DNA from 2 places in the Rhodococcus sp. NPDC003348 genome. Region 1 is predicted to be linked to the other one. Evidence: riboswitches for the same ligand, from Rfam matches in the RefSeq annotation. Region 1 holds a riboswitch; the other holds the start of a gene.
What was found. Region 1 has a riboswitch for thiamine pyrophosphate ahead of thiO (glycine oxidase ThiO). Riboswitches for the same ligand answer to the same signal wherever they lie in the genome.
Positions count from the first base shown of each region.

Region 2: it holds a riboswitch for thiamine pyrophosphate, as region 1 does, so the genes downstream of both, ACWDU4_RS04815 (purine-cytosine permease family protein) here and thiO (glycine oxidase ThiO) in region 1, are expected to answer to the same signal.

Region 1 covers NZ_JBSFRT010000058.1:8,938-24,337, reverse strand. Annotated here, with positions in the region: gene ACWDU4_RS26040 (ABC transporter ATP-binding protein) at 1-35, opposite strand, end outside; gene ppk2 (polyphosphate kinase 2) at 168-1,115, opposite strand; gene thiG (thiazole synthase) at 1,236-1,991, opposite strand; gene thiS (sulfur carrier protein ThiS) at 1,984-2,199, opposite strand; gene thiO (glycine oxidase ThiO) at 2,207-3,283, opposite strand; TPP riboswitch at 3,280-3,391, opposite strand; gene thiE (thiamine phosphate synthase) at 3,418-4,128, shown strand; gene ACWDU4_RS26010 (NUDIX hydrolase) at 4,229-5,101, opposite strand; gene ACWDU4_RS26005 (hypothetical protein) at 5,301-6,623, shown strand; gene ACWDU4_RS26000 (glutamate ABC transporter substrate-binding protein) at 6,620-7,606, shown strand; gene ACWDU4_RS25995 (tetratricopeptide repeat protein) at 7,615-9,900, shown strand; gene ACWDU4_RS25990 (acetate kinase) at 9,922-11,112, opposite strand; gene pta (phosphate acetyltransferase) at 11,109-13,205, opposite strand; gene ACWDU4_RS25980 (hypothetical protein) at 14,030-14,215, shown strand; gene ACWDU4_RS25975 (hypothetical protein) at 14,202-14,810, shown strand; gene ACWDU4_RS25970 (serine-threonine protein kinase) at 14,856-15,400, opposite strand, start outside.
Region 2 covers NZ_JBSFRT010000005.1:50,475-65,874, reverse strand. Annotated here, with positions in the region: gene ACWDU4_RS04840 (enoyl-CoA hydratase/isomerase family protein) at 1-539, opposite strand, end outside; gene ACWDU4_RS04835 (NUDIX hydrolase) at 680-1,489, opposite strand; gene ACWDU4_RS04830 (ABC transporter ATP-binding protein) at 1,560-2,390, opposite strand; gene ACWDU4_RS04825 (thiaminase II/PqqC family protein) at 2,446-3,060, opposite strand; gene ACWDU4_RS04820 (TenA family protein) at 3,057-3,662, opposite strand; gene ACWDU4_RS04815 (purine-cytosine permease family protein) at 3,659-5,002, opposite strand; TPP riboswitch at 4,994-5,104, opposite strand; gene ACWDU4_RS04810 (ABC transporter permease) at 5,353-6,168, shown strand; gene ACWDU4_RS04805 (ABC transporter ATP-binding protein) at 6,182-6,922, shown strand; gene ACWDU4_RS04800 (ABC transporter substrate-binding protein) at 6,987-7,991, shown strand; gene ACWDU4_RS04795 (aminoacyl-tRNA hydrolase) at 8,016-8,765, opposite strand; gene serB (phosphoserine phosphatase SerB) at 8,765-9,985, opposite strand; gene ctaD (aa3-type cytochrome oxidase subunit I) at 10,135-11,865, opposite strand; gene ACWDU4_RS04780 (hypothetical protein) at 12,219-12,350, shown strand; gene ACWDU4_RS04775 (ABC transporter substrate-binding protein) at 12,388-13,464, shown strand; gene ACWDU4_RS04770 (HtaA domain-containing protein) at 13,448-14,539, shown strand; gene ACWDU4_RS04765 (NUDIX hydrolase) at 14,541-15,014, shown strand; gene ACWDU4_RS04760 (VOC family protein) at 15,018-15,400, opposite strand, start outside.

The DNA of each region.
Region 1 (15,400 bases):
CCGAATGTCTTCGTCAATCCCCTCACTTCAATCATGCCCGCCAGCATTCCGGAAAAACCCGGCGCGCACATCCTCCACAGGTCGCGCGTCGTGTCGTCCTCAGGGATGACACGGCGGTACCGCGCCGGGGCCGCGACGTCGTCGCGACACGGCGCGCGTCGGGGATGTCAGGGTCGGACCTGACCGTTCCCGCTCACCGGATCGGGGATGGTCGGGAACCGGTCGGCAGGCATCTCGCCCTCGTCGTACACCGTCTGCGGCGGACCGATGATCAACGGATCCGGGGTCCCGACGACCCGCGGGTCCTTGCCTGCGTAGTCGAACTTCGACAGCACCCAGCGCATCGCCTCGAGCCGCGCCCGCTTCTTGTCGTTGGACTTGACGATCGTCCACGGCGCGTGCGGAGTGTCGGTGTAGAACAGCATGTTCTCCTTGGCCTCGGTGTAGGCGTCCCACTTGTCGAGGCTCGCCAGGTCGGTCGGCGAGAGCTTCCACTGCTTGACCGGGTCGGTGCTCCGGGCCACGAACCGCGCGTGCTGTTCCTCCCGCCCGACCGAGAACCAGAACTTGACCAGACGAATGCCCGATTGCACCAGCATGCGTTCGAATTCCGGTGCCGATCGGGTGAATTCGAGGTACTCGGTGGGCGTGCAGTAGCCCATGACCCGTTCCACGCCGGCCCGGTTGTACCAGGACCGGTCCATCAGCACGATCTCGCCGCCGGCGGGCAGGTGTGCCACGTACCGCTGGAAGTACCACTGGGTCCGCTCGCGTTCGGTGGGCTTCTCGAGCGCCATCACGCGGGCACCACGGGGGTTGAGGTGTTCGGTGAACCGTTTGATCGCGCCACCCTTGCCCGCCGCGTCCCGGCCCTCGAAGATGATGACGATCTTCTCGTCGTTCTCCTTGACCCATGCCTGCAGCTTGAGCATCTCGATCTGCAGGGCACGTTTGCGGAACTCGTACTGCCGCCGCGTCATCTTCTTGTCGTACGGGTAGCCGTGCCGCCACGGCGCGTCGGGGCCCTCTTCGGGCCGGGCGCGACCGGACTTGCGCAGCAGCTCGCCGATCTCGTCGATCTCCGGGGTGACGTCGATGGTTTCGGGTGCGGCCAGCTCGAAGTTCCCGTCGGCTCGTTGCCCGTCAGGATGTGCGTGACCGGATTGCTGCTCGTTCACGTTGTCGAGACTACCGCCGCGCGACCCGTCCGGCAGGCCGCGCGGCGGACGAAAATCCTATAGTTCGGGTGACGACGCCTGCGCCCAGAACCGCTTCGGGATCCGGCCGGCCCGCCGCGCCTGGTACCCGGCGGTGACGGCCGACGCCATCGCGGACGCCATCAGGGCCGGATCCTTGGCACGGGTGACCGCGGTCGCCAGCAGCACTGCGTCGCAGCCGAGTTCCATCGCACGGGTCGCGTCGCTGGCGGTGCCGATGCCGGCGTCGAGGATCACCGGCACCCCCGCCGCCTCGACGATCATCTCGATGTTGTGCGGGTTGCAGATGCCCAGCCCGGTGCCGATCGGTGCGCCCAGCGGCATCACCGCCGCACAACCGACGTCCTCGAGCCGCTTCGCCAGCACCGGGTCGTCGGTCGTGTACGGCAGCACCGTGAAGCCGTCGTCTACGAGTTGCTCTGCGGCACTGACCAGTTCGATGGCATCGGGCAGCAGGGTACGGTCGTCGGCGATCACCTCGAGCTTGACCCAGTCGGTTTCCAGAGCCTCCCGGGCCAGCTGCGCGGTCAGCACCGCCTCCGCCGCACCACGACAACCGGCGGTGTTCGGCAGCGGCGCGATGTCCAACCGACGCAACAGGTCGAGCACGCCGGTGCCACCGGCGGCATCGACCCGGCGCATGGCGACGGTGGTCAGTTCGGTACCGGACGCGACGAGCGCCTCCTCGAGCACCGTCAGGTTCGCGGCACCGCCGGTCCCCATGATCAGCCGGGACCCGAAGGTGCGACCGGCGATCGTCAGCTGGTCACCCACCCTGCACCGCCGTGAGGATCTCGATCTCCCAACCCTTTTCGACCACGCGGTCCCACGTGGCGCGCGGGACGACGGCACCGTCCACCGCGACCGCGATGCCCTTCTCGGGCAGGCCGAGACGGGCGAGAAGCTGCGCCACCGTCGTCGGTTCGGACAGCTGGTGGTCCTCGCCGTTGACGGTGATCCCGATGTTCACCATGTCTGTCATCGATTCCTCATTCGTGCGTCGAAACCAGTGTGCCGAAGCGTTCCGGGCGACAGGACGTCGCCTCCGGCAGCGGCGTGCCGTTCAGTTCGGCGACCACCGCGTCCGCGGACAGCGGGGTCAGCAGGATGCCGTTGCGGCCGTGCCCGGCGGCGAGCACCACCCGGTCGGTGACCCGGCCCAGGATCGGCAGGTTGTCGGGACTCATCGGGCGCAGACCCGCGGCAGTCTCGTGCAGTTCGTACTCGCCGATGCTGGGCATCAGGGCCTGCGCGTCGGCGATCAGGTCCCGGACCCCGGCCACGGTCACGGCGGTGTCGTCACCGGACTCGTGCTGGGTGGCGCCGACGACCAGTCCGTCGCCGCGGGGTACCAGGTACACCGGCCTGCCGTGGACGCTGGCGCGGATCGTCCGGCTCGGCGCGGGCGCCACGCCGGGCCGATACCGCAGCCGCAACACCTCCCCCTTGACCGGTCGCACCGGCAGCCCCGGCCACAGCCGCGCCGCGGCCGTGCCTGCGGCGAGTACCACCTGATCGGCGGGCAGCGCGTCCACGTCCGCGACGGCCTCGGCCACGAACGTCACCCCGGCGGCCGCACACGCGGACCGCAGCGCCCGCACCAGCGCGCGGTTGTCGACGGCGAACTCCGCGGCGGCGAGCAGCGCCAGCCTGATCGTCGGGGCGAGGGACGGTTCCGCTTCCCGGATCTGCGCGCGGGTCAACAGGTCCAGCCGGTAGCCGCGCCCGTCGAGCCACTCGGCGACGGTGCGCAGGTCCGTCGCGTCGGCGGCGTCCAGCGCGACGGTCATCGAACTCTGCGAGGTGAACAGCGTCTCGCCCGTCGCCCGTTCGAGTTCGGCCCCGAACCCCGGCCACCGGTCCAGGGACGCGGCCCCGGCGGCGAGCACCTCGTCCTCGCCGGGCCAGCCCTCGGACAGCGGGGCGAGCATGCCGCCCGCCACCCACGAGGCCCCCGACCCGACGGCCGGGTCGTGCAGGGTCACCGCCCACCCGGACCGGGCCGCGCGCCACGCGATCGACAGTCCGATCACGCCGCCACCGACCACCGCGACGGTTCCGTTCACCACTCCACCTCACTCCCTGCGCCGGCATGATCCGGGTCAGGTCTGACGGTCGGGGCTCGCGAGCCCCCTCTCAGCCCCGCGTTCGCCGGGACTCCCGTGTCACTTTCGTTCACCCAGAGACTACCGTTGGCCCCGTGCCCACCTCGCAAGCCGGTCATCACCCGACACCGCGCGAACGCCTCGCCACCGCGCGCCTGTACCTGTGCACCGACGCCCGACGGGAGCGCGGCGACCTGGCGAAGTTCGCCGACGCCGTCCTGTCCGGCGGTGTCGACATCATCCAGCTCCGTGACAAGGGCTCGGCAGGCGAACGCGAGTTCGGCCGGATCGAGGCCCGCGAGGAGCTGGCGGCGCTCGCCGAACTGGCGGCCGCGTGCCGACGACACGGTGCACTGCTCGCCGTCAACGACCGCGCCGACCTCGCGTTGGCGTCCGGGGCCGACGTGCTGCACCTCGGGCAGGGCGACCTGCCGGTGCACTATGCGCGCGAGATCGTGGGGCCGGACGTGGTGATCGGCCGCTCGACCGGCAGTCGCGCGCAGGCGCAGCTCGCCGCGATCGAGGAAGGTGTCGACTACTTCGCCACCGGTCCGGTGTGGGCGACCCCGACCAAGCCCGGCCGCAGCGCCTCCGGTCTCGAGCTGGTCCGCCAGGTCGCCGAGTCGGATCCGACGATGCCGTGGTTCGCGATCGGCGGCATCGACGAGGAGCGCCTGCCCGAAGTCCTGAACGCGGGCGCCACCCGGGTCGCCGTGGTGCGGGCGATCACCGAGGCCCGCGATCCGCAGGCCGCGGCCCGCTCCCTCGCCGACGCCCTCGACCGCAACGCCGCCGCCGCCCGCTGACCCCGTTCCCCCCTCGCCAGCTGTTCCCTAATGTCACATTGGCTCACTTGGCGATACCCAATGTGACATTAGGGAACCTCGGCGAGGGTGGGCGAAGCGGTCAGTCCAACCAGGACAGCACGGTGGAGGGCGAGAAGCGCAGCACCGTCTCCGGCAGCCTGTCACGCAGGCCGCGGTCGGCGGTGACGACGGCGGTCAGTTCACCCGCGACGCCGGTCAGGGTGGTCGCCCCGCCCGGGCCGGTCGCGAGGAGTGCGAGGGTGTCGTCGCCGCTGCCCGACGCGACGTGCACCGGAACCCGCACGTCCGCCTCGGCGACGGCCGCGGCCTGACCTTCGAGCACCGCCTCGACCCGCGGCAGCCAACCGAACCCGCCGTCCGGGAGCTCGATCGTCCGCGGCAGGGTTGCCGCGATGCCGGCGAGTAGCCGCCCGGTCGCGCCTGCGCGGTCCCGCCACCAGCCGTCGGGACGCGACCCGACGACGTTGGCGGTGTCGAGGAGCAATCGCACCGGGGCGGCCCGCAATCCCGGCCAGCTCGCCTCGAAGCCCGGGTGCAGCGGCAGGTCCGTCACCTGATCCTCGGGCACCCAGCGCAGTTCGGTGCTCTCCCCGTTCGGCACGGTGTCCAGTGTGAACTCGGCGTCCGCGATCACCGTCGTGTACGTCCAGTCCCCGCCGGCGGCGCGGGCGGTGACTCGTTCCGCCCGCACCCGGAGGTGGGCGGAGTCGATCCCGGCCTCCTCCTCGGCTTCCCGAACCGCGGCGTGGGTGGTGGTCTCGTGCGAGTCCCTGGCTCCGCCGGGCAGGGCCCATGTTCCGCCCTGATGGCTCCACGCGGCCCGGTGTTGGAGCAGCACGGCCGACCCGCCGCCGGGCATCGGGGCACGCAGCAGCAGACCGGCAGCGCCGTACCGTCCCCAGTAGCGGCTGCCGTCTCCGCTCTTCGCCCAGCCGTCCCCGTCACCGCGCATCGACTTCGCTCACCTACCCCGTGTACTCGGATCACCTCGTACCAGGCCGACGGGCCGGGTACGAGACGCATCATGCGCCTTCGGAACCGCGCGCCTCGAACTTAGCCAGTCGATCGAGCCGAAGCACGGTTACTGCTTATATGCTGCCCTCTGTCCGGCGATCGAGCCAGGTGCGAAGGGATGCGCGGTGGTTGTACGGGTGGCCCCCTCCACGCAGCCGCGTGGCGCCGGGCCGGACGGCGATCCGGTCGGCCCGTCCGCGCGGCTGCGATCGCGGCTGCGCACCAGCCCTTCCCGGATCACGATGCTCGGCATCGGACTGGTCATCGCGGCGATGGTCTCCGGAACCGTGGCCGCGGCACAGGTCACGGACCGGCAGCGCACCCTCGACGCCCTGCAGTCGGAGGTCGAACCACTCGCCTTCGCGGCCCAGGACATCTACAGCTCGCTGTCCATCGCCGATGCCGCGGCGACGACGGCCTTCCTGTCCGGCGGCGTCGAGCCGATCGCCGTCCGCGACCGCTACACGCAGGCGATCACCGACGCGGGCGCCGACCTGGTCGACGCCGCCGCGGGGATCGACACCTCCGACACCGCCTCGCACGACCTGCTGGCGAAACTGTCGGTGGGGGTGCCCGTCTACACGGGTCTGATCGAGACGGCCCGCACCAACAACAGAGACGGTCATCCGGTGGGATCGGCGTACCTGAGCGAGGCGTCGACGATGATGCAGTCGACGCTGCTGCCGTTGGCACAGCAGTTGCATGCCGCACAGGCCGCGCGGGTCGTGCAGACCCAGGCCGAGTTCGCGACCCCGCCGTGGCTGTCGATCGCGTTGCTGATGGCAACCCTGGCCGCGCTGCTGCTGGCACACGTGCTCCTCGCCCGCCGGACCCGCCGACGCCTGAACGCGGGGCTGATCGTGGCGTCGCTGGCGGTCACCGCGTCACTGGGGTGGCTGGTGATCGCCGGGGTCGTCTCCGCGACGTCCACCGCCCGCGCGCTCGACCACGGCGCGCGGCCGCTGACCGAGCTGACCACCGCGCGGATCCTGGCGCAGCAGGCCCGCGCCGACGAGACGCTGGGACTGGTGCGCCGCGACTTCACCGGACGCTACAACAGCGACTTCGAAAGACACCTCGACGAGCTCGGGTCGACGCTCGACGGCGTCGCACGCGTCGGTCCGCAGGTCGGGTCCGACGAGGTCGCGGCCGCGGGCCGAGCCCGCTCGGCATGGGCGAGCGCGCACACCCGGTTGATGGCGCTGCTCGCCCGCGGCGACTGGCAGGCGGCCGTCACCGTCGCCGTCGCACCGGGTGGTGACGGCTCCGCCGCGCAGTACGCCGCCGCCGACACCCAGCTGACCGATGCGATCGGGGAGACACGGACGGAACTGCGACGGGGTGTCGACCGGGCGCTGTCGATGCTGACCGGCCTGGCGCCGGGCATCCTCGGGTTGGCCGCGGTGGCGGTCGCCGGTGTGGCGATCGGCCTGTGGCCCCGGCTGCGGGAGTACCAGTGACGCGCCGCCGGACTGCCACCCGCCGGTGGGGGGCGGTGCTGGTCGCCGTCGCCGCGGTGGTCTGTGGGTGCGCCACCACCGCCGAACCCGACTCGTCCGAGCCGTCGTCGACGTACCTCGAGCCGCCGCTGCCGTCGGGTGCGGCGATCGCCGCGTCGCCCACCTCGACCGCTCCCACCCCGGACTGCGGCGACCCGACCGCGAGCCTGCGCCCGGCACCGGCGGGCTCCACCGCGCCGACACCCGCTCTCGACCGGATCCGGGCGCGCGGCAGGCTGCTCGTCGGCCTGGACACCAGCAGCAACCTGTTCAGCTTCCGCAATCCCGCGACGGGCACCATCGAGGGCTTCGACGTGGACATCGCCCACGAAGTCGCCCGTGACCTGTTCGGCGACCCGGACCGGATCGAGTTCCGCATCCTCTCGTCGGCGGATCGTGTTGCGGCGCTCGACGACCGGACCGTCGATGTGGTCGTGAAGACGATGACCATCACATGTGAACGGCGGGCGAAGGTGGGGTTCTCGACCGTGTACTACGAAGCCGGGCAACGGGTCCTCGCGATGAAGGGGTCCGGCATCCGGGATGCGGCAGACCTCTCCGGCCGCCGGGTGTGCGCGGTCGCGGGCACGACGAACCTGCAGCGCATTCAGCAGGTGCAGCCGGAGGCGACGGTGTTGTCGGTGCCGAACTGGGGCGACTGCCTGGTGGTGTTGCAGCAGCGTCAGGTCGACGCGGTGACGTCCGACGATTCGATCCTCGCGGGCCTGGCCTCCCAGGACCCCAACCTCGAACTCGTCGGCCCCGCACTGAGTTCCGAGCCGTACGGGATCGGTGTCAACAAGTCGGACACCGATCTGGTGCGGCAGGTCAACGGGACCCTGGAGCGGATCCGCGGTGACGGGACGTGGCAGCGCATCCACAACCGCTGGCTGGGCACGATCGGTCCCGCTCCCGCACCTCCGACGCCGCACTACGAGGACTGAACGAGGCGATGAGCGAGACCCCCGACGAGGTGCCCCCCACTCGGGCCGCACGGCCCACCCAGGGAGCACGGCCCACGCAGGCGACGCCCGCGCCGGCCCCCGCCGCCACCCCCGGTGAGGAGGACACGTCGGGCCGGTCGGGCTCGGCGCGCAGCAGCAGGCGCAGCCGGTCCGGGCGGACCCGCACGAGCGCGCGTCGTCGGATCGGCGGCGGACTGGTCGAGGTCCCGTCCGTTGCGATGCCCGATCCTTCCACCGCGGTGATGACGGAACCCGTTGTCGCCGTGAACAAGAGGTTCTGCTGGAAGTGCGGCAAGCCGGTGGGACGCGGAGGACTCGACGACACCACGGGCACCTGCCCGGCCTGCCACGCCGGGTTCGACTTCTCGCCACGGCTGGCGGCCGGGGACATGGTGGCCGGCCAGTACGAGGTGCAGGGCTGCATCGCGCACGGCGGGCTGGGCTGGATCTACCTGGCCGTCGACCGCAACGTCAGCGACCGATGGGTGGTGCTCAAGGGCCTGCTGCATTCCGGGGATTCCGAGGCGCAGGCGGTTGCGCTGGCCGAACGGCAGTTCCTCGCCGAGGTCGAGAGTTCGAGAATCGTGAAGATCTACAACTTCGTCGAGCACCCGGAACCGGACGGCAGCAGCGTCGGCTTCATCGTGATGGAGTACGTCGGCGGACACTCCCTGCGCGACGCGCTCCGCGCCCGGCCGCGCCCCGAACGACTCCCCGTCGACCAGGCCATCGCGTACCTGCTCGAGGTGCTGCCCGCGTTGGACTACCTGCACTCGATCGGCTTGGCGTACAACGACCTCAAGCCGGAGAACATCATGATCACCGACGATCAGGTCAAGCTGATCGACCTCGGTGCGGTGGCAGGCCTCGAGGACTTCGGCTACCTGTACGGCACCCCCGGTTACCAGGCCCCGGAGATCCTCCGCACCGGCCCCACCGTCGCGACCGACATCTACACCGTCGGACGCACGCTGGCCGTGATGTGCCTGAACATGCCCTCGGAGAACGGGCACTACCGGGCGGGTATCCCGGCCCCGGCGGACGCACCACTGCTCGCCGAGCACGAGTCGCTGTACCGGTTCCTGTTGCGCGCCACCGACCCCGACCCCGACCGCCGGTTCGGCGGCGCCGCCGAGGCCGCGGGGCAACTGATCGGCGTGCTCCGCGAGGTGCTGGCCCAGCAGAGCGGGGAGGAACGCCCCGGCCTGTCGGAGGTGTTCAGCCCCGGACGCACCGTGTTCGGCACCGAGTGGGCGGTCCGGGGCACCGACGTCTACCTCGACGGGCGACAGCACGACGGCACCATTGAGGCGCGGGATGTCGTTGCCGCGCTGGCCGTTCCACTGATCGATCCGTCCGATCCCAGTGCCACGTTGATCGCCGCGACGGTGCACGCCGAACCGGCCCAGAGCCTCGACGCGATCCGCCGCGCCCGCGCGGGCGGCCTCGAACGGACCGCCGACGGCGGGCCCGGGTTCACCACGGAGATCGCGCTCGCCGAGACGAAGGCCCTCCTCGACCTCGGGGACGGGGAGTCCGCAGGCCGGGTCCTCGACACGGTCCCCGAGACGAAGAGCGGCAACTGGCGGGTCGACTGGTACCGCGGCATGGTGGCGTTGCTCGTCGGCGAGTACGAGGCCGCGATGACGTACTTCGACGTGACGCTGGCCGCGCTGCCCGGGGAGATCGCCCCGAAGCTGGCGCTGGCCGCGACCGCCGAACTGATCCTGCAGCACTGGCACACCGACGATCCCCACCAGTGGCGCACCTTCGCCGAGAAGTACTACGGCACGGTGTGGCGCACCGACCGGGGAGTGGTGAGCGCCGCATTCGGCCTGTCCCGGCAGCTCGCCGACCGGGGCGACATCGCCGGCGCGGTCGCCGCGCTGGACCAGATCCCGCCGACGTCGCGCCTCTACTCCACCGCCCGGATGACCGCGGCCCTGACCCGGCTGTCGGGGGCACCGATCGCAAGGCTGGACGAGGCGGCGCTGCGGGACGCCGCGGGTCGCGTGCAGGCGCTGCCGCCCGACGAGGGCCGAGCGCTGCAGATGCGTGCGGTGGTCCTGGGCACCGCCCTCGACTGGGTGCTGTCCGGCCATGTCGCCGACCGCGACCGCGGCCCCGTCCTCGGCGCCGAGTTCACCGAACGGGGCCTGCGCGCCGGAACCGAGACCGTGCTGCGCGCGTTGGCCCGCAACACGTCCAGCCGTGCGCACCGGAACACCCTCGTCGATCTCGCCAACCGGACCCGCCCCCGCACCTGGTGGTGAGCCGCGGCATCCCCGGAACGCCTAGCCGGCGAACTCCCGGGCGAAGCGGGCGATCGCGAGTTCCTCGTTGGTCGGCACGACGAGAACGGTGACCGCGGAGCCGTCGGTGGAGATGACGCGGGGTTCGTGGCTGCGCACGGCGTTGCGTGCGGGGTCGATCTCGATGCCGAGCCGGTGCAGGCCGGACAGCGCATCGGCCCGCACCTCGACGGCGTTCTCCCCCACACCCGCGGTGAAGGTGATCGCGTCGACGCCGCCGAGTGCGACCAGGTAGGCGCCGATGTACTTGCGCAGCCGATGGACGTAGACGTCGTAGGCCAGCGCCGCGGCGGCGTCGCCCTCGTCGATCAGGCGGCGCAGTTCCCGGAAGTCGTTGACGCCGCACAGCCCCTTGAGTCCGGACCGCCGGTTGAGCAGGTCGTCGATCTCGTCGACGTCGAGTCCGGCGCTGCGCCGCAGGTGCATCACGAGCCCGGGGTCGATGTCGCCGCTGCGGGTACCCATCACGAGCCCTTCGAGCGGGGTCAGTCCCATCGACGTGTCGACTGCCCGCCCGCCGGCGATGGCGGACGCCGACGCCCCGTTGCCCAGGTGCAGCACGATCTGGTTCAGCTCCGTCAGATCGCGTCCGAGCACCTCGGCGACCCGCGCGGACACCCACTCGTGGGAGGTGCCGTGAAAACCGTAGCGGCGCACACCGTGTGCCGCCGCGACGGCCGCGTCCACGGCGTAGGTGCGGGCCCGCGCGGGCAGGGTGTGGAAGAAGGCGGTGTCGAACACTGCGACGTGCGGCACGGACGGCAGGGCGAGCATCGCGCTCTCGATGCCGATGGCGTTCGCGGGGTTGTGCAACGGTGCGAGCGCCGAGAGCCGGGAGATCTCGGCGAGTACGTCGGGGGTGATGAGCGTGGGCCGGTAGAACACCTCGCCGCCATGCACCACCCTGTGCCCGACCGCCGCGATCCCCGCCGTGGCCAGATCCACGCCGTCCTCGGCGAACATGCCGAACGCCAACCGCAGACCGTGCGCGTGATCGGTGATCGGGCCACGGTGTTCACGGTCCGCGCCCCGGTAGCGGTGGGTGATCACACCGTCGGGCTCCCCGATCCGCTCGACCAACCCGGCCGCGAGCGCGTCCCCACTGTCCGGGTCGACGAGCTGGTACTTGATCGACGATGATCCCGAATTGACAACCAGTACCGACCCTTTCACGCGCTCTCCTCCCCCGTCGCGATGCCCTGCGCCTGGATGGCGGTGATTGCCACCGTGTTGACGATGTCCTGCACGAGCGCGCCCCGGGAGAGGTCGTTGACCGGCTTGTTCAGCCCCTGCAGCACCGGCCCGACGGCGACGGCGCCGGCGCTGCGCTGCACCGCCTTGTAGGTGTTGTTGCCGGTGTTCAGGTCCGGGAACACGAAGACCGTGGCCCGACCGGCGACCTGCGAGTCCGGCAGCTTCGTGGTGGCCACGCTCGGCTCCACGGCGGCGTCGTACTGAATCGGCCCCTCCACCAACAGGTCCGGACGTCGCTCCCGGACCAGCGCCGTGGCCATGCGGACCTTGTCCACCTCGACGCCGGCACCGGAGTCGCCGGTCGAGTAGGACAGCATCGCGATCCGGGGGTCGATGCCGAACCGCGCCGCCGTGCCCGCAGAGGAGATCGCGATGTCCGCGAGTTGCTCGGCCGTCGGATCGGGCACCACGGCGCAGTCACCGTAGGCGAGGACCCGATCCGCCAGGCACATCAGGAAGATGCTCGACACCGTCGACACCCCGGGTTCGGTCCTGATGATCTCGAACGCAGGGCGGATGGTGTGGGCGGTGGTGTGCACGGCGCCGGAGACCATGCCCTCGGCAATTCCGGTGTGCACCATCATCGTTCCGAAGTAGGAGACGTCGGTCATCACCTCCCGGGCGCGTTCGACGGTCATGCCTTTGTGTGCCCGCAGCCGCGCGTACTCGACCGCGAACCGCTCGGTGTACTCGCAGTCCGGCGGATTCAGGACCGCGGCGCCGTCGAGGTCGACACCGAGTTCGGCGGCCCGGCGGCGCACCAGCGCCTCGTCCCCGAGGATGGTCAGGTCCGCCACCTTGCGTTGCAGCAGCCGTCCGGCCGCGCGCAGGATCCGGTCGTCGTCCCCCTCGGGGAGCACGATGTGCCGTCGATCGGCGCGAGCGCGTTCGATCAGTTGGTACTCGAACATCTGTGGGGTGACCACCTCCGGACGTTCGACCTGCAGCCACGCCAGCAGGTCCGCGGAGTCCACGCGCCGCTCCATCAGACTCAGTGCGGTGTCCACCTTGCGCTGCGAGCCGACGGCGACCCGGCCACGGGTACGTGCCGCCGCGGACGCGGTGTCGAAGGTGCCCAGGTCGGTCGTCAGGATCGGCAGGCTCGGGCGCAGGCCGGCCATCAGCTTCGCGATCGCGGGGTGCGGCCGCAGTCCGCCGTTCATGATGATCCCGGCGATGGACGGGAATCCTTCCGCCTCATGGGCGTTGACCACCGCGAGCAGGACGTCGGACCGATCCGCCGGGGAGATCACCACCATGCCGTCGGTGAGCCGCTCGAGGATGTGCTCGGCGGTCATCCCCCCGACCATCACCTGCAGCGCCTCCCGTTGCAGCAGTTCGACGTCGCCGCTGTAGAGCTCCCCGTCGATGGCGTTCTGCAGTTCGGCCACCGTCGGCGCCACCAGCAGCGGGATCTCCGGCAGACTCCACACCGGTACGTGCATCGGAACCAACGCGACCACCACCGCATCGAGATCCTCCGGTTCGCACCGGTTCACCACGACACCCACCAGATGCGCATGCTGGGAACGCAACTCGGCGGCACAGATCTGCCCGAGCTGGTACACCTCGTCGGGGGTGCGGCCCGCCCCACGCAACGCCAGCAGCACCGGTGCGTCCAGGTTCACGGCGATCCGCGCGTTGAACTCGAGCTCGCTGGGGCTGGCGATGTCGGTGTAGTCGCTGCCGACGATCACCACGGCGTCGCAGTACCGGGCCATCGCGTGGTATCGCGAGACGATCTCCGCGATCGCCAGCTCGGGGTCCTCGTGCACCTGCTCGTAGGTGACGCCGAGGCACTGGTCGTAGGCCAGGTCCGCAGTGGTGTGTTCGAGCAGCAGTTCGAGGATGTAGTCGGGCTCGTCGGTCGAGCGCGCGATCGGCCGGAACACCCCCACCCGGGCGGTCGACCCGCAGAGCATCTGCAGCACGCCCAGCGCGATCGTCGACTTGCCGGTGTCGCCCTCCGGGGAGGCGATGTAGACGCTCGAGACTGCCGCTGCGGGTGCCATGCGACCAGACTAGGGCGTGACCGCGTAATCCCTCCCGATGCGCCCACCCGGATTCGGGTAGCCGGCTACGCATGGCGGGACGATCCCCGAGTGGCACCGTCGACCGTGTCCGATCCTTCGGTCCACGACCAGCGAGGCCCACCATGTCACCCGACGACACGCGCATCCGGAATACCACCCGATGCCCGTGGAGCACCCTTTCCCGGCGTCGCTCGGTCCGGCGGTTCGCGGTCCGGCTCGCCGCCGCTGCCCCGATCCCGGCCCTGCTCCTGCTCGCGCCGGCTGCTGCTGCCGCGGTGGTGGACCCGGGCGTGAGCATCCCGGGCCCGGACGGCGGATACCCGAGCCCGGGCGACCTGGTGAACTTCTGCCAGCGGCATCCGGACCTGTGTCCGACCTCGGGCTACACACCTCCGACGATCCCGACCTGGACACCGCCCCCGCCACCGCCTCCACCGCCGCCCCCTCCACCGCCTCCGCCTCCGCCTCCGCCTCCGCCTCCGCCTCCGAGGATCTCCAGCTCGGAGGGCGCCCCGACACCGACGACGTCGGCCTCGAAGCCGGCAGCCGAACGCCCCCGCCCCGAAAGGCCCGGCCCCGAAAGGCCACCGGCACCGGGCGTCCCCGCGCGAACGACGCCGCCACCATCGATCCCGAAGCCCGGGCCGACCACCGTCGCGACGAGGCTCGGCCCGCCGACGGGCGCCCTGCCCTCCCTGCCCCCGACCACCACGGGGCCCGCGCCCGATTCGAACGACGACGAACCACAGGTCGGCGCCCTCGCCCTGGCCGCGGTCGCGTCCGTCTCCACCACAGCGGTGGTGGTGACCACCCGGGCCGGCCGGGGCCGCCGGTGGGTGAACGCACACGCCGACACCCGGCCGACCCTGGGCCCCGCCGCGATCGCGGCGGAACGGGCCGACGAGGCGCCGGACCACACGGTTCGACTGGACCCGCGCGACGATGCCGGAGTCCAGATGTTCGAGGAGGATCACGATGACCGGGACTGACCACGACAACGACACGAGCCTGCGCACGGCAGTGTTCGAACACGCACCCGACAACGTGCTCACCGGCCGGATGCGGCCGAAGGTGCCCGCGGACGGACTGGTGTCCGGTCGGGTGCGGAGCGCGCAGCCGCTGCCGCGATCTGCGTGCCGTCTCCTCGACTCGCGTGTCCTCGAGGCCGCGCTGCGGTTCCTCGACCAGGACCCGCATCCGCTGCTCCTGACGGGACTGGCGAGGTATCGCGCCCTGACCGACGCCGCCCGGCAGACCCTCGCCGCGCCGGAGAAGGACGTGGTCGTGACGCTCGCCAAGCCGTATCACGTCACTTCCGAGCATCATCCGGAGGTCGCGGTGCTCATCGACGGGACCGAGGCCGGCACGATCGAATTCGATCTCGATGTCGCGTTCGACATGGGCGAGACGTCGCTGGCCGTCAAGAATGGCGCGATCGCGGGGGTCGACTGTGTGGCCGGGGCCGTGACCCTGGACCTGTCGCTGGCGAAGGGAGAAAGTCTCCTGCACGGCCGCAGGAGTTTTCCGGTGCACCGGGACGTGGATCCACCGATACCGATCCCAGTGCCGCCCCGGGGTTTCTGACCGGTGGGGCGATGCGCGGGCCCAGCACTGCCGCCACCCGAGCGGCTATCGACCTGCCAGCCCACCGGCCCGCGCGACCACCCAGGCGAGTTCCTCGTGCACGATGTCGCTGTGGGCTCCTGAGGGCGGCCGTCCCGCCTTGACGATTTCCGAGGCGTCGATGTTGAGCAGATGGCCCGCGTCGAACGGGTAGTCGGAGTCGACCTTTCCCAATGTGACCATCGGGGTGGCGTGCGCACCCACCGCGCCGAGGGCGCTCCACCGGGACCTGGCGTCCTCGGCCGCGGCCGCGTCGGATCTCGATACGGCCGAGGCGATCGGGTAAAGCACCCCGAGTGCCGAGTCGTGGCTCGAGTAGCACACCGAGATCGGTCCGTCGACGCGCGCGGCCCTGCCGGCGAGCGCGCCGCTGCGCCCGGAATCGAAGGGCAGTCGGTCGGCGAACGCGAACGCCGAGAAGGCCGGTTGCAGCAGCGTCACCGACTTCACCGGCGAGGGGTCCAGGTGCTCGGGGAGACCGGCCAGCGCGAACGACACGACGCGCCCACCGAAGCTGTGCCCCACGAGGTGGACCCGGAGACCCGGCAACC
Region 2 (15,400 bases), on a different contig from region 1:
ACCATCTCGTCGATCAGGCCGATCTGCAGCGCCTCCTCGGCGCCGACGAAACGGCCGGTGAACACCATGTCCTTCGCCTTGGCCGGGCCGATCAGCCGAGCCAGGCGCTGGGTGCCGCCGCCGCCGGGGATGACGCCGAGCAGCACCTCGGGGACACCGACCTTGGCGTTGTCGCCGGCGATCCGCCGATCCGCGCCGAGCGCGATCTCGAGTCCGCCGCCGAGCGCGTAGCCGGTGATCGCGGCGACCGTCGGCTTCGGGATGTCGGCGATCGCGCCGAGCGCCGACTGCAGTTCACCGGCGATCGGAGCCATGTCGGCATAGGTCATCTCCGCCATCTCCTTGATGTCCGCGCCGGCCGCGAACACCTTCTCGCCGCCGTACACGATGACGGCCTTGACCTCGTCGTTTACGGTGGCCTCACGTGCCGCCGCCCGCAGCTCCTCCTGCAGCTGACGATTCAGGGCGTTCATCGGGGGACGGGCCAGTCGGATGGTGCCGATGCCGTCGGAAACTTCGAGGGTTACGAACTCAGCCATGAGCGGAAGGCTACCGCCTGCGCCTGAACCGAATCCCGGCGGCGCCACCGCTCGCTCCGAACCCCATCCGACGGCGCTACCGCTTGCTCCGAACCCAATCCGACGGCGCTACCGCTTGCTCCGAACCCAATCCGACGGCGCTACCGGTTGCTCCAGGGATGGACTCCGGCGGCGTAGTAGGGGTCCTGCCCCGGGAAGCGCACCCGCAGCTGACCTTCCTCCTGGTAGAGCGTCGGCAGGATCCGCGGGATCTCCGGTTCGGCCGCGAGAACCGCATCCACCGACCCGAACTCGGCGATCGACCGGAGCTGCGTCCACGTCGGCGGCAGCAGCATCGTCCTGCCTGTCCGCCAATCGGCGATCGCTTCCTCGGGCGTCTGCCACGCGACCTCGGCGGCCTCCGACGTCTCGCCGTCCGCGGTCTGTCCCGTCGGCGCGGCGGCGACGAAGAAGCGGGTGTCGTAGCGGCGGTGCTCACCGACCGGGGTGATCCAGTTCGCCCACGGGCGAAGCAGATCCGCGCGCAGCACCAGGCCCTCCCGGGAGAGGAACTCGCTGAACGAGAACTCCCGCGCCTCGAGCTGCTTGCGCGCCTGCGCGTAGCCGGCGGTGTCGGCGACGACCGTGTCCGCGGTCGGGCCGGCGAGCAGGACCCCGCACTCCTCGAACGTCTCCCGCACCGCCGCGCAGACCAACGCCTTCGCCCGCGCCTCGTCGACCCCGAACCGCTCGGCCCACCACGACACCGGGGGCCCGGCCCACGCGACGTCCGCGGTCGCGTCCTGCGGGTCGACGCCGCCGCCGGGGAACACCGTCATCCCGCCTGCGAAGGCCATGCCGGCCACGCGGCGCAGCAGGAACACCTCCGGACCGGACGCGCCGTCGCGCACCAGGATGACGGTAGAGGCGTCCTTCACCGAGACGTCGGGATGCAGTTCGTTCGAAGCCATGTGACGCAACTTACGCCCCGCGAACCACCCTCCACCGTCAGCCCCTCCCCGACATGGGAAGGGGGTGGGGTCAGCGGCGGTGCTGGCCGGGCAGGCGGCTGCGGCGGGCGAAGAACCGGCCGTCGACGCGGTCGAGGGCGATGGATTGGCTGAACGCGGTGGTCAGGTTCTCGGCGGTGATGACGTCGTCGATCAGACCCTGCGCGACCACCTCACCCTCCTTCAGGAGCAGGGCGTGCGTGAAGCCCGGCGGGATCTCCTCCACGTGGTGGGTGATCAGCACGGTCGCCGGCGCATCCGGGTCCGCGGCCAGGTCACCGAGGCGGGCGACGAGTTCCTCGCGGCCACCGAGGTCGAGGCCGGCGGCGGGCTCGTCCAGCAGCAGCAGTTCGGGGTCGGTCATCAGTGCCCGGGCGATCAGCACCCGCTTGCGCTCGCCCTCGGAGAGGGTGCCGTAGGTGCGATCGGACAGGTGCTCGGCGCCGATGCTCTCGAGGATCTCCACCGCACGGTCGGTGTCCATCGCCTCGTATCGCTCACGCCAGCGGCCGAGGACGGCGTAGCCGGCGGAGACGACGAGGTCCTTGACCAGTTCGTCGGCGGGCACCCGGTGTGCGAGCGCCGAGGACGACAACCCGATCCGGGGCTTGAGTTCGTTGACGTCGACCCGTCCGAGTGTCTCGCCGAGCAGATTCGCATTGCCCGACGTCGGGTGGACCTCGCCTGCGGCGATGCGCAGCAACGAGGTCTTGCCCGCACCGTTCGGGCCGAGCACGACCCACCTCTCGTCGAGCTCCACCTTCCAGGTCACCGGACCCACCAGGGTCACGCCGCCACGGCGGATCAGGACGTCGTCGAAGTCGATGAGCAGATCGGGATCAGGTTCGGACACGGCAGTCATCTTCCCGCACCGGTGTTGCGGGAGTGAAACGGGATCAGAAGCGCGTGTCGCGGGGTCACACCAGCGCGTCCCAGAACTGCTCCTCGAACACCGCGACCCGCCCGAACGCGGTGCGCTGCGCGTCGGTGGGTTCTCCCTCCCCGAGCAACGCCCCCAGGTCCTCGACGTACGTGGCGAACGGCGCCGCGCTCCAGTTGTCGATGAACTCGCGGTACCGCGACTCGGCGTCGGCGGCACGTTGCCGCACGGTCGTCCAGGCGTCCAGGTAGGCCTTCTCGATCCCGTACAGCACGGCGGACGCGACGTCGTAGCCGTCGTGCAGGCTCGCCAGCATGAACGAGGTGTATGCGATGCACCCGTCGCTCGGCCGGTGCCCGTGTCGATCCAGACCTCGCCGCTCGAGCTCCGCACGAAACAGGTCGAGCTCCGAAGTCAGAGCGGCGATTCCGCCCGCGATGACGTCCCGGGAACGCTCGTCGGGGGCGAGGCTGAGCACCCCGCCGAGGAACCGCCGGAACTCGACGACGAAGGCGTGGTCCTCGAGCAACCAGCGGTCGAAGGCCGCCTCCGGCAGGGTGCCGTCCGCGGTGGCGAGCACGAACGGGTGCTCCGCCGACCGCTGCCACCGCTGCGCCTCGCCCAACAGCAGGGCCTGCGCCGTCGTACTCACCGCGCGTCCCAGAACGCGAGCTCGTGCCGCATCGCCGTCATGAACGCCTCCTCCGCGACCGCCGCGTCCGGCGCCGCCTCGTCCAGCATCTCCGCACACCGGTCGGCGAGCGCCGCGAATCCCGGATCCGCGTAGGTGTCCACCCAGCGGCGGTAGCGGGGATCGGCGGGCGGGTCCTGCGCGAGGGCAAGGCCCAGCTGCGAGTACCCCCACATGCACGGCAGCAGCGCCGCCAGCCCACGCCCGTAGTCCGCGGCCGACTCGAGCAGGAACTCGGTGTACGCCGCGCACTGCGGGCTCTTGACCGCGGTGCCGAAGTCCGCACCGAACGGCTCGGACAGCTCTCGGTGCAGACTCAACTCCTCGTGCAGCGTCGAGTGCGCCAGGTCCACCAGATAGCCGAGGTGCCCGTCGGGGGCCTGCCACGCCAGGCGCGCGAACACCCGGGTGTAGTCGAGCAGGTACAGGTAGTCCTGCTCGAGCCAGCCGCGGAACAGTGCCGGATCCAGGTCGCCGCGCGCGATCCCCACGACCGTGGGGTGGGCGAGCTGCTCCGCGAGCAGCGCCCGCCCCTTCTCCTGCAGTCGGGACGAGAGAGTCACGCCCGCACCACCTTTCGCTTGTCGATCAGGCCGAGCAGCAACGCCAGCCCGGCGGCGACCACCAACGCGGCGAGCGACGCGGACCAGCCGGAGGCCGGGATCCCCAGCGACGACTGCAGATTCGTCCACCAGCGCGTCCAGCCGGCACCGAAGCCGGTGAAGTAGGTCGGCGTCACCAGCTGGTAGACGACGAACCCGGCGACCCACGGCACCAACATCACCCAGCGGGTGGGCGACTGGGCCGACACGTCCCAGTGGCCGCGCCGGAGCAGGTAGAACGACGCCAGGAAGGTTCCGGTCAGCGGCACGAACACGGCACCGATCAGGAACAGGAACGGCTCGTAGCTGTACGCGTCGACCGTCAGCGCGAGCAGTGTCGCGACCACGCCGACCCCGATCACGAGGAATCGGCGGTCCAGGTTCGGTCGCAGGTTCTGCGCACTGATCGCGGTGGAGTAGATGTTCGCGAACGCCTCGTCGACCTCGTCGACGAGCAGGATCAGCAGCGCAACCCCCGCCAGCGGCAGGACCAGCAGGCTGCCGATCACCTCGAAGCCGGGTTCGAGCCCGAACGCGACGAACGCCAGGACGCCGAGCGCGAAGAAGGCGACCGTGGCGCCGCCGTAGCCGACAGTGGCGCCGAGGAACGCCGCCCGTGGGGACCGCGAGTGCCGGGCGTAGTCGGCTGCCAACGGAACCCAGGAGATCGGCATCGCGATCACCAGGTCGACGCTGGTCCAGAACCCGGCGAAGCTGCCCTCGGTCAGCGACGGCAGATCCTTCATCAGCACGTTCACCAGCAGGTACACCGTGGACGCGAGCGCCGCCCAGACCGCATACCGGGCCAGGATCTTGACCACCCGCAGCGGGTACAGCGCCATCACCGTCGCCAGCACACCGCCGAGCAGCACGAACGGCCACCGCTGCCACCCGGTCAGCCGGGCCGCGGTCTCCGCGATCACGAACACCTCGAAGGTCGCCCAACCGACACACTGCACCAGGTTCAGCACCGTCGGCAGCGCGGAGAGCCGGGTACCGAGCAAGCCGCGCATCATCACCATCGCGGGGGCGCCGACCGAGGCGCCGGCAGCCGCACACAGCCCGAGCAACGCCGACCCGATCAGCGCACCGACGACCACCGCGAGCAGCGTGGCGAGCAGCGACTGTCCCTGCAGCACCGCGAACGTCGCAGCGACCGGCAGCAGCAGGGAGATTCCGAGATTGCCCCACAGGCCGACCTGCGCGCCGAATCCCAGGGTGCGGGTTGGTGATTCGTCCAGGGTGAAGGACGGCTCGGCCTGAGCCGACCCCGGTGACGGACGTGTCGGTACGACGGACATCGCACTGCTCCCTACGCCGGAATGACCCGGATCAGGTGTGACGGTCGGAGCAGCCGTGCTCCCTCTCAGCCCTACGACGCCAGGGCTCCCGTGCTGGATGGACGACGCTCACACTAGGCCGTCGTCACGGCGCAGTCCAAGCCGCCCCCTGCCCCACAAGAACGCCGACCCGGCTGCGCCCATCGAGCCGACCCGGCTGCCCAACCCGAGCCGACCCGCCTGCCCACCCCGAGCCGACCCGGCTGCGCGACGGTATCGCTCGCGCTGATTCCAAACCTTCCCGACGTCGGCCCGCCCGCGCACCATGACGCCCTGACCCGCCGTGTGCGGGGCCATCAGAGGGGGTTCCGTTGTCCGTGACCACTGCCGCAGAGGCGCCGGTTGCGCCGTCCGCCGGGTCGCAGGCGCACCACCGCCGCCACGGTCTGCTGCGGGCGCTTGCACCGCTCACGCTGCTGCTCGTCTGGCAGATCGGCAGCCGGACCGGACTGCTGTCCGAGCGGGTGTTGCCCGCGCCGTCGGTGATCCTCGAGGCCGGCGTCGAGGTCTTTCGTTCCGGCGCGCTGACCGACGCCCTGCTCGTGTCCGGGCAGCGGGTCCTGATCGGGTTCGCGCTCGGCGCCGTGCTTGGCGTCGGCTTCGGCGTCGTCGCCGGTATCGGCCGGATCGGCGAGTACATCGTGGATCCGCCGTTGCAGATGCTACGAACCGTACCGCTGTTCGGCCTGATCCCGCTGTTCATCATCTGGTTCGGCATCGGGGAGGAACCCAAGGTCTTCCTCATCGCGCTCGGCGTTGCATTTCCCCTGTACCTCAACACCTTTGCCGGGATCCGCCAGCTGGACCCGAAGCTCCTCGAACTCGGCCAGGTGTTGCGGCTGAGCCGGACCGAGCGGCTGCGCCGGTTGGTGATCCCCGGTGCGCTGCCGCACATCCTGGTCGGGTTGCGTCAGAGCCTCGGCGTGGCATGGCTCTCGCTGATCGTCGCCGAGCAGATCAACGCCGGCAAGGGTCTCGGGTACATCGTGAACAACGCGCGCGAGTTCCTGCGCACCGACATCGTCATCTTCGGACTGCTCGTGTACGGACTGCTCGGGCTGGTCACGGATGCACTGGTACGCGGGCTGGAGCGGCGGGCGCTGCGCTGGCAGCCCGCCGCGGCCTGAGGAGGACCACGTCATGACAGACACCATCACCGCCTCACCGGTGTCCACGGCTCCGGCCGCCCGAGTCACCGGTCTGCGGAAGAACTTCGGTGGCCGGCCCGTACTCGACGGGATCGACCTCGAGATCCGCCGCGGCGAGATCGTCGCCCTGCTCGGACGCAGCGGATCGGGCAAGTCGACTCTGCTGCGGGCCCTGGCAGGCCTGTCCGGCGACCACGAGGGGCAGGTCACCACCGACGGATACCCCACCGTCGTCTTCCAGGAACCCCGGCTGGTCCCGTGGCTCGACGTGACCACGAACGTCGAACTCGGCCTGCCCGACCCCCGCCGTGGTCCGGGACGCCGTGACCGGGCGGCCCGGGTGCTCGGCGAGGTCGGTCTCGGGCATCGCCGGGACGCGTGGCCGTTGACGCTGTCCGGCGGCGAGGCGCAGCGAGCAGCCCTGGCCCGGGCGCTGGTCGCGGAACCGACGCTGCTGCTGCTCGACGAGCCGTTCGGTGCGTTGGACGCGCTGACCCGGCTCTCGGTGCACGACCTGTTGCTCGGCCTGTTCACCGAGCACGGATTCGGCGTCCTCCTCGTGACCCACGACGTGACCGAGGCGGTGGCACTGGCCGACCGGGCCCTGATTCTGGACGGCGGCCGCATCGCCCACGAGGTGCCGATCGCCCTGCCCCGCCCGCGCAGACGCGCCACCGCCGAGACCGCCGAGTACTCCGCCCGACTGCTCGAACTGCTCGGCGTACCCACCTGAGCCCGACTCCACCGCCGCCGTTTCCCACCGCCGACCGCTCCTCACCGAAACAGGACCACACCCAATGAAACTCAGCACCTTCGGCCGTCGACGACTCGTCGGACTGGCCGCGATCACCGCCACCGCGCTGGCACTCACCGCGTGCGGCGGATCCGACGGCGACGCCACCGAAGCGGCAGCGACCGGACCGGTGGACCTGTCCACCGTCACCCTCGAGGTCGGTGACCAGAAGGCCACCTCCATCGAGGTTCTGCTGCGCGCGTCGGGACAGCTCGAGAACCTGCCCTACAAGATCGAGTTCTCCTCGTTCACCGCGGGACTGCCGCTGATCGAGGCCGCGAGCGCCGGCGGCATCGACCTCGCCCAGACCGGCAACACCCCGGTGATCTTCGGTGCCGCGTCGAAGGCGGACATCAAGATCGTCGGAGCGCTCGAGGCGACCGGTGAGGGCGACGCGATCCTGGTCGGCAAGGATTCCCCGGCGACGTCGGTGGCGGATCTGAAGGGCAAGAAGATCGCGACGTTCAAGGGCAGCTCGGCGCACGCGAACCTGCTGCTGCAGCTGCAGAAGGCGGGTCTGGACCGCACCGACGTCGAGACGGTGTTCCTCTCCCCCGCCGACGGATACACCTCGCTGACCAAGGGCGACGTGGACGCCTGGGCGACATGGGATCCGTACACCGCGATCGCCGAGAAGGAATCCGGCGCGCGGGTGATCGCGACCGCCGACCAGGCCGCCAACGGCTACAACTTCTGGGCCGCGTCCGGCGCCGCCCTCGACGATCCGGGCAAGACCGCGGCCGTCGACGACTTCCTCGGCCGCTACGCCGCGGCGACCGCGTGGTCGCAGGACAACCTCGACGAATGGTCCGCGAAGTACGCCGAACTCACCTCGATCAGCCCCGACGCGTCGCGAACCACCTGGACCCGGTCGATCAAGCAGCCGATTCCACTGACCGATGCCGTGGTGGCCTCCGAGCAGGAGATCGCCGACGCGTTCACCGCGGCCGGGGAACTGCCGGGCACGGTCGACTTCGCCGGGGCGGTCGACCGGAGGTTCGAGGGCTAGGACGCCGCTCCCCGGCCGGACGGGTCAGAGGACGGCGATGACCGTCATCGACCCGGGTGCGACCTCGGTGAATCCGGCGTCACGTACCGCCACTGCCCGTCCGGCGTCGACCTCCGCGGCCAACGCGGACCAGCGCTGCGGGTCGGCGTCGCGGACCGAGCAGCGGAAGCCGTTCGCGGCCCATTCCGCCGCCTGCCGGGCGCTCATGGCACCGGCCAGCAGCATCGCCGCGTGCCCGACCTGGGCGGCGGCCTTGCCGACGGTCATTCCGAGTTCGGCGTTCAACCACAGCACCGGCACGCCTGCGACGGGGTCGCCCGGGTCGTCGTGGTCGAGATCGGTGCCCCCGATCTGCAGTTTGCGGATCCGCGTGTCGAGGGCGCCGACCGGTCCTGGCACGAAGGCCCGGGCCTGCGCACCGTCGACCTCCACGGTCACCCCGTCGACATCCTGCGCGGCCAACCACTGCGCACCGCGCGCGCGACGGGCCACCTTCCGGATCCGGGCGTCGGTCCAGGCGAGGTAGTCGCGCCGCCACGGCCCCGCCTCACCGTCCGGTCCGACCCCGACGCGCTCGTCGAGGCACAGCGCTGCGGTCGCGGCGGCCGCCGCCTCCAGCAGCGCACTCCGAGCGGGCGGGTCGACCTTCGGGATGTGCAGCACCAGCGGCATCGCCAGCACCTGCGCCGGATCGTCCGGGTCGGGCCGGTGCCCGTAACCCGCCGCGAGGACCGCGTGCCGGGCCGCGAAATGGGCGTCGAGTTCGGGCACCATCAGAGCGGCACTCGGCGCACCAGCCCGTCGACGGCGTCGGCTGCCTCGACCTCGTCGCGGGTCACACCGAGCACGAACAGCACCGCGTCGAGGAACGGGTGCGAGAGCGCGGTGTCGGCGACCTCGCGCAGCGCGGGCTTGGCGTTGAACGCGACACCGAGACCGGCGGCATTGAGCATGTCGATGTCGTTGGCGCCGTCTCCGACTGCCACGGTCTGTTCCAGCGGCACACCGACCTGGGCGGCGAACTTGCGCAGCGCGACGGCCTTCGCGGCCCGGTCGACCACGTCGCCGACAACCCGTCCGGTGAGCTTGCCGTCGACGATCTCGAGGGTGTTGGCCTCGACGAAGTCCAGTTCGAGCTCGTGCGCGAGACCTTCGATCACCTGACGGAATCCACCGGACACGACGCCGCAGTGGAATCCGAGGCGGCGCAGCGTCCGGATCGTGGTGCGGGCGCCGGGGGTCAGCTCCAGCGCCCGGCCGACCTCGTCGATCACCGACGCGTCGAGACCCGCGAGGGTCGCCACCCGCTGGTGCAGGGATTCGGTGAAGTCGATCTCGCCGCGCATCGCGGACTCGGTGACCTCGCGGACCTTGTCCTCGACGCCGGCGTGGGCGGCGAGCATCTCGATGACCTCGCCCTGCACGAGGGTGGAGTCGACGTCGAACACGATGAGCCGCTTGGCCCGGCGCGCGAGCCCGGCCCGTTCCACGGCGATGTCGACGGACTCGACCATCGCCAGCTCGGAGAGCCCGGTGCGCAGCCGTCCGTCCGTCTCGCCGCTGGTGTCGGCCGCGGTGACCATCAGTTCGAGGCCGGTCACCGGGTAGTCGGCGACGCCACGAATGGAGTCGATGTTGGCGCCCTGCTTGGCCAGTTCCCGCGCGATGTGACTGAAGGAGCGGGCGGTGACCGGGCTGCCGAGCACCACGACGGCATGCGTCGACGGCGCGACACGATCCCCGGCGTCGGCGCCGATCTCGACGTCCACGGCCATTCCGACCGTGGCCATGGCGTCCTCGAGCGCCTCCTGCAGCGCCTCCGGGTCCGCCGGGCACTCGACGAGCACACCGAGCGTCAACCGTCCACGGATGACCACCTGCTCGACGTCGAGCAGGCTGACCTGGTGGCGCGACAGCGCGGCCAGCAGCACCGAGGTGACACCGGGCCGGTCCTTACCCGTCACCGTGACCAGAACCGTGGTCCCCGACTTCATCGAGGCATCCGAACCCACCGAGAATCTCCCTCCATCCCGCGGGCGCAGCCACGGGTATCGCCATTCATTGTGCCAATCGTGCTCGCGTGGCAAACCAAAGGCCCCGCCCGAATCTCGGGCGGGGCCTCGTGGTCACGCGTGTGCGACGCCTAGTGCGCGTCCTCCAGGACCGCGGTGGCGTGCTTGTGGCCGGGGCCGACGTGCGCCTCGGCGCGCATCCGCTCGACCATGTGCGGGTAGTGCAGCTCGAACGCCGGGCGTTCGGAGCGGATCCGGGGCAGCTCGGTGAAGTTGTGCCGCGGCGGCGGGCAGGTGGTGGCCCACTCGAGCGAGTTGCCGTAGCCCCACGGGTCGTCGACGGTGACGACCTCGCCGTAGCGGTAGCTCTTGAAGACGTTCCACAGGAACGGCAGCGTCGAGGCCCCGAGGACGAACGCGCCGATCGTGGAGACCGTGTTCAGCGTGGTGAAGCCATCGGAGGGCAGGTAGTCGGCGTAGCGACGCGGCATGCCCTCGTTGCCGAGCCAGTGCTGCACCAGGAAGGTGGTGTGGAAGCCGAGGAACGTCAGCCAGAAGTGCCACTTCGCGAGGCGCTCGTCCATCATCCGTCCGGTCATCTTCGGGAACCAGAAGTAGATGCCGGCGTAGGTGGCGAACACGATGGTGCCGAAGAGCACGTAGTGGAAGTGCGCGATGACGAAGTACGTGTCACTGACGTGGAAGTCGATCGGCGGGCTGGCGAGCAGGACGCCCGAGAGTCCACCGAAGAGGAACGTGACGATGAAGCCGACGGAGAACAGCATCGGCGATTCGAATGTCAGCTGCCCCTTCCACATTGTGCCGATCCAGTTGAAGAACTTCACGCCGGTCGGGACCGCGATCAGGAACGTCATGAACGAGAAGAACGGCAGCAGGATGGCGCCGGTGGCGTACATGTGGTGCGCCCACACCGCGATGGACAGGGCCGCGATGCCGAGGGTGGCGTACACCAGGCCGCTGTAACCGAAGATCGGCTTGCGCGAGAAGACCGGGAAGATCTCCGAGACGATGCCGAAGAACGGCAGCGCGATGATGTACACCTCGGGGTGGCCGAAGAACCAGAACAGGTGCTGCCACAGAATGACGCCACCGTTGGCGGGGTCGAAGAGGTGAGCGCCGAACTGGCGATCGACGAACACGCCGAGCAGCGCCGCGGTCAGCAGCGGGAAGGCGAGCAGGATCAGGACGCTGGTCACCAGGATGTTCCAGGTGAAGATCGGCATCCGGAACATGGTCATGCCGGGGGCGCGCAGGCACACCACCGTGGTGATCATGTTCACGCCACCGAGGATGGTGCCGAGGCCACTGACGCCAAGGCCCAGAATCCACAGGTCGGCGCCGACGCCGGGCGAGTGCACCGCGTCGGTCAGCGGCGCGTATGCGGTCCAGCCGAAGTCGGCGGCACCACCCGGGGTGATGAAGCCTGCGGTCGCGACGGTGGAGCCGAACAGGTACAGCCAGTAGCTGAAGGCGTTCAGACGCGGGAACGCGACGTCGGGGGCGCCGATCTGCAGCGGCAGGATGTAGTTGGCGAAACCGAAGACGATCGGCGTCGCGTACATCAGCAGCATGAGCGTGCCGTGCATGGTGAACAGCTGGTTGAACTGCTCGTTCGACAGGAACTGCAGACCCGGGACCGCGAGCTCCGAACGCATCAGCAGGGCCATCAGACCGCCGATGAGGAAGAACGCGAACGACGTCACCATGTACATGATCCCGAGCACCTTGGGATCCGTAGTGGTGATCATCTTGTAGATGTACGAGCCCTTGGGTCCCAGTCTCGCCGGGAACGGCCGTTTGGCCGTTAGCTCTGGGACTGGCTGGGGCGCTACGGCAGTCACTGATCCTCCTGAATGTGCCCTTGGTCGCTCCGCAGGCTCGCTCAGGACGTCCATCTCGGGCTGCGAGACGAACATCCTCATGGCTTGCGCTCTGAGGAATCGTAGACCGTCGCCCCGCGATCCGCGGAGCCGGTCCTACCCACTGTCGTACTTCGTGTCAGTTCCCGCCATCTGTTCTCCTCTGACCAGGGACGACGGCGGCGGCCCCGCGACGCGCCGGGGACCCACACTCCCGGCCGGGACCGCGCCGGACGCACCGCGGACGGTCGGCGCACCGACCTCACGACACAGGGACAACCCGATCGATCGTTAAGGTTTCCCTTGCCTAACCCGACATCCTCGCAACCGATCGAATGGGATATGTCACACACCGGGCCGACGGGCTGCCCGACCGTCCCGGTGACACCCGCACCGAGTACGCCGGCGATGCGGTCACCGTCGGCGACCTCGCCGAGGCCTTCGGGGTCGACCCGCAGCGCGGATAGTCTCGTCGTGCCCCACCCCGAGAGGACAGAAGTTCACATGCGCAAGCCCACCCTCGCCCGCCGCACCGCCCCTGTCGCCCTGCTGGCGGCGACCGCCCTGGTCCTGACCGCGTGCGGCGGCTCCGACACCGACGACGCCGCGAGCACCATCGTGCGCAGCACCACCAACGTCGCAGGCGCCGGCGTGCTCGGCAACGACCGCGACACCGAGAACGTGTGCGGTCCGACCGCCCCCGTCGACCCGGCGGGTGTCACCGGCACGGTGCGCAAGGTCACGCACGCGGCCGGCGAGACCGAGGTCCCGGCCGACCCCAAGCGGATCGTGGTCCTCGACACCGACAAGCTCGACTCCGTGTGCGCACTCGGCCTGCAGGACCGGCTCGTCGGCGCGGCCGCCGCCGACGCCATCGGATCGCAGCCGAAGTACCTCGGCCCCACCATCGCGGGCGTCGAACTGGTGGGCACCCTGCAGGAACCGAACTTCGAGAAGATCGCGGCGCTGCAGCCGGACCTGATTCTCGGCACCAAGTTCCGGGCCCCCGAGGCGTACGAGCGCCTGGCCGCGATCGCCCCGACGGTCTACACCGAGAAGGTCGGCATCACCTGGAAGGACAACTTCCTCCTGGACGGCACCGCCCTCGGCCGCGGCGCCGACGCCCACCGGCTCCTCGACGAGTACCAGACCGCGGCGGTCGAGACGGGCAAGTCGCTCAGCGCCTCGGAGACCCAGGCGTCGATCGTCCGGTTCCGGCCCGGATCGATCCGGGTGTACGGCCCGGAGAGCTTCTCCGGTCAGGTTCTCGCCGACGCGGGCGTGCAGCGTCCCCCGTTCCAGCGCCTCGAGGGCGCCAAGGACCGTCGCTTCGCGGAGATCAGCGAAGAGGAACTGACGAAGGCCGAGGGTGACGTCATCTATGTCAGCTTCTTCGGCGACGAGGCCCAGACCCAGGGCGTCGAGGTGATGAACGGCGGACTGTGGCAGGGCCTCGGCGCCGTGAAGGACGGGCGCGTGTTCAAGGTCGACGACGAGATCTGGATGACGGGCATCGGCGTGGTGGCCGCCCGCGGCATCCTCGACGATCTGGAAGCATCACTCAATGGCTACGTCAACTAGGTCCCGGCTGCTGGTCGCCGCGCTCGGCGGGGCACTGATCGGGTCGGCGCCGACCGCGCCCGCGGTGTCCGCCACCCCCGCCCCGGCGGCGAGTGCGCACATCGAGCTCCTCGGCGCCGACGGCATCACCCCACTCGGGAACACCGCCGTCCACGAGGGAGACCGGATCGTGGTGCGCGGCACCGGATTCGACCCGCAGGCGAACACCAGCGGATTGCCGGTCCCGGTGCCGCCGGGCGTGCCGCACGGCACGTTCGTCGCGTTCGGCGCCTTCGCCCCGCACTGGCGACCGTCGGAGGGCGCACCCGCCGAGTCCCGGGTCGGGCAGCAGCGCTCGGCCACCGCGTGGGTGATGTCCGAGGACGCCCTGAACCGGGTCCCCGACGCCCCGTTCGACTTCCGGCGCACCATCCGCCAGCAGTGGGTGCCGCTCGCCGACGACGGCTCGTTCACCGCCACGCTCACCGTGAAGAAGCCCGCGACCACCACGCCCGACGCGGTGTACGGGGTGTACACGTATGCCGCGGCCGACGCCGTCAACGCCGCCGAGGAACTGTCCGTCCCGGTCACCTTCGATCCGTCGCCCGGAGCGAACGCCCCGGTGGCACCCGCCCAGGACCTGCTGTGGGGAATCGCGCCCGGATACACGGACCTGATCAAGACCACCACCCAGGGCTCGGTCGTCGGCAGCGACGGCGCCTCGGTCCGAGGCGACGGCCGGTTCGGGTTCGAACTCGAGGGTGCCGACGTCGATCCGGCGACCGGTCTCGGCACCGTCCGGTACCGCGGCACCGTGGTCTCGTTCACCCGGTTCCACCTGGCGGAGATCGCGCTGACGGACCCGTGGATCGAGTTCACCGACCACGGCACCTTCCTGTCCGCCGAGACCTCCGACGGCAACATGGTCGGCACCGACGCGATGACCCGAATCCGGTTCGCCCAGTTGGATCTTCCGGCCCGCCCGGGTGGCACCGGGTTCACCGACGTGCCGGCCCGATTCGCGGTGCCACTGGCGCCGTCCATCCTGCTGCCCTACTCCGGTCAGCAGGCCGCACCCGTCACATTCCGGTACTGACATGCCCGTCCCCGAGTTCATCACCGAACTGCGCGCTCACATCGGACACGCCCCGCTGTGGCTGTCCGGCGTGAGCGCGGTGGTCCTCGACGAGGGCGGGCGAATCCTGTTGGCCCGCAGGTCCGACAACGGCCGCTGGGCGATCGTGTCCGGGATCCTCGAACCGGGTGAGCAACCGGCCACGGCGATCGTCCGGGAAATTCGCGAGGAGACCGGCGTCGAGGTCGAACTGGTCCGGCTGTCCAGCGTGGACGTCACGCCGCCGTTGACGCACGCCAACGGCGACCGGGCCCAGTACCTGGACCTGTGCTTCGTGGCCCGGTACACCGGCGGCAGGCCGCATCCCGCCGACGAGGAGAACCTCGAGGTCGGCTGGTTCTCCCCCGATGCGCTGCCCTCGCCGTTGAACGACAGTTCGATGGGCCGGATCGAGAAGGCCCTGCGCGGGGATCGGGAGACCTGGTTCAGCCGCTGACGGTCACGGGGACTTCGTCTCCCACAGTCCCATCACGTTGCCCTCGGGGTCCTTGAAGTAGGCGGCGAAGCCCATCTCCCCGACCACCGTCTTCTCCCCCACCGGCTCCCCGCCGAGTGTGGTGATCTTCGCGAGCGCGTCGTCGATGCTCTCCACGTGGATGGTGATCACCGGACCCTGCGGGAACGACGGCTCCCGCTCGAACATGCCGCCGCCGATGTAGCCCGGCTCGGCAGGCATGCCGGTCTCCGCGACCGGCCCCGTCGCGACGCCGGTGTAGTTGAGCTCCGGCATCTCGGTGAGCGTCCAGCCGAACGCTTCCCGATAGAACGCCCGTGCCCGGTTCCCGTCACTGAACGGGACCTCGAAGTGCACCACTCGACCGC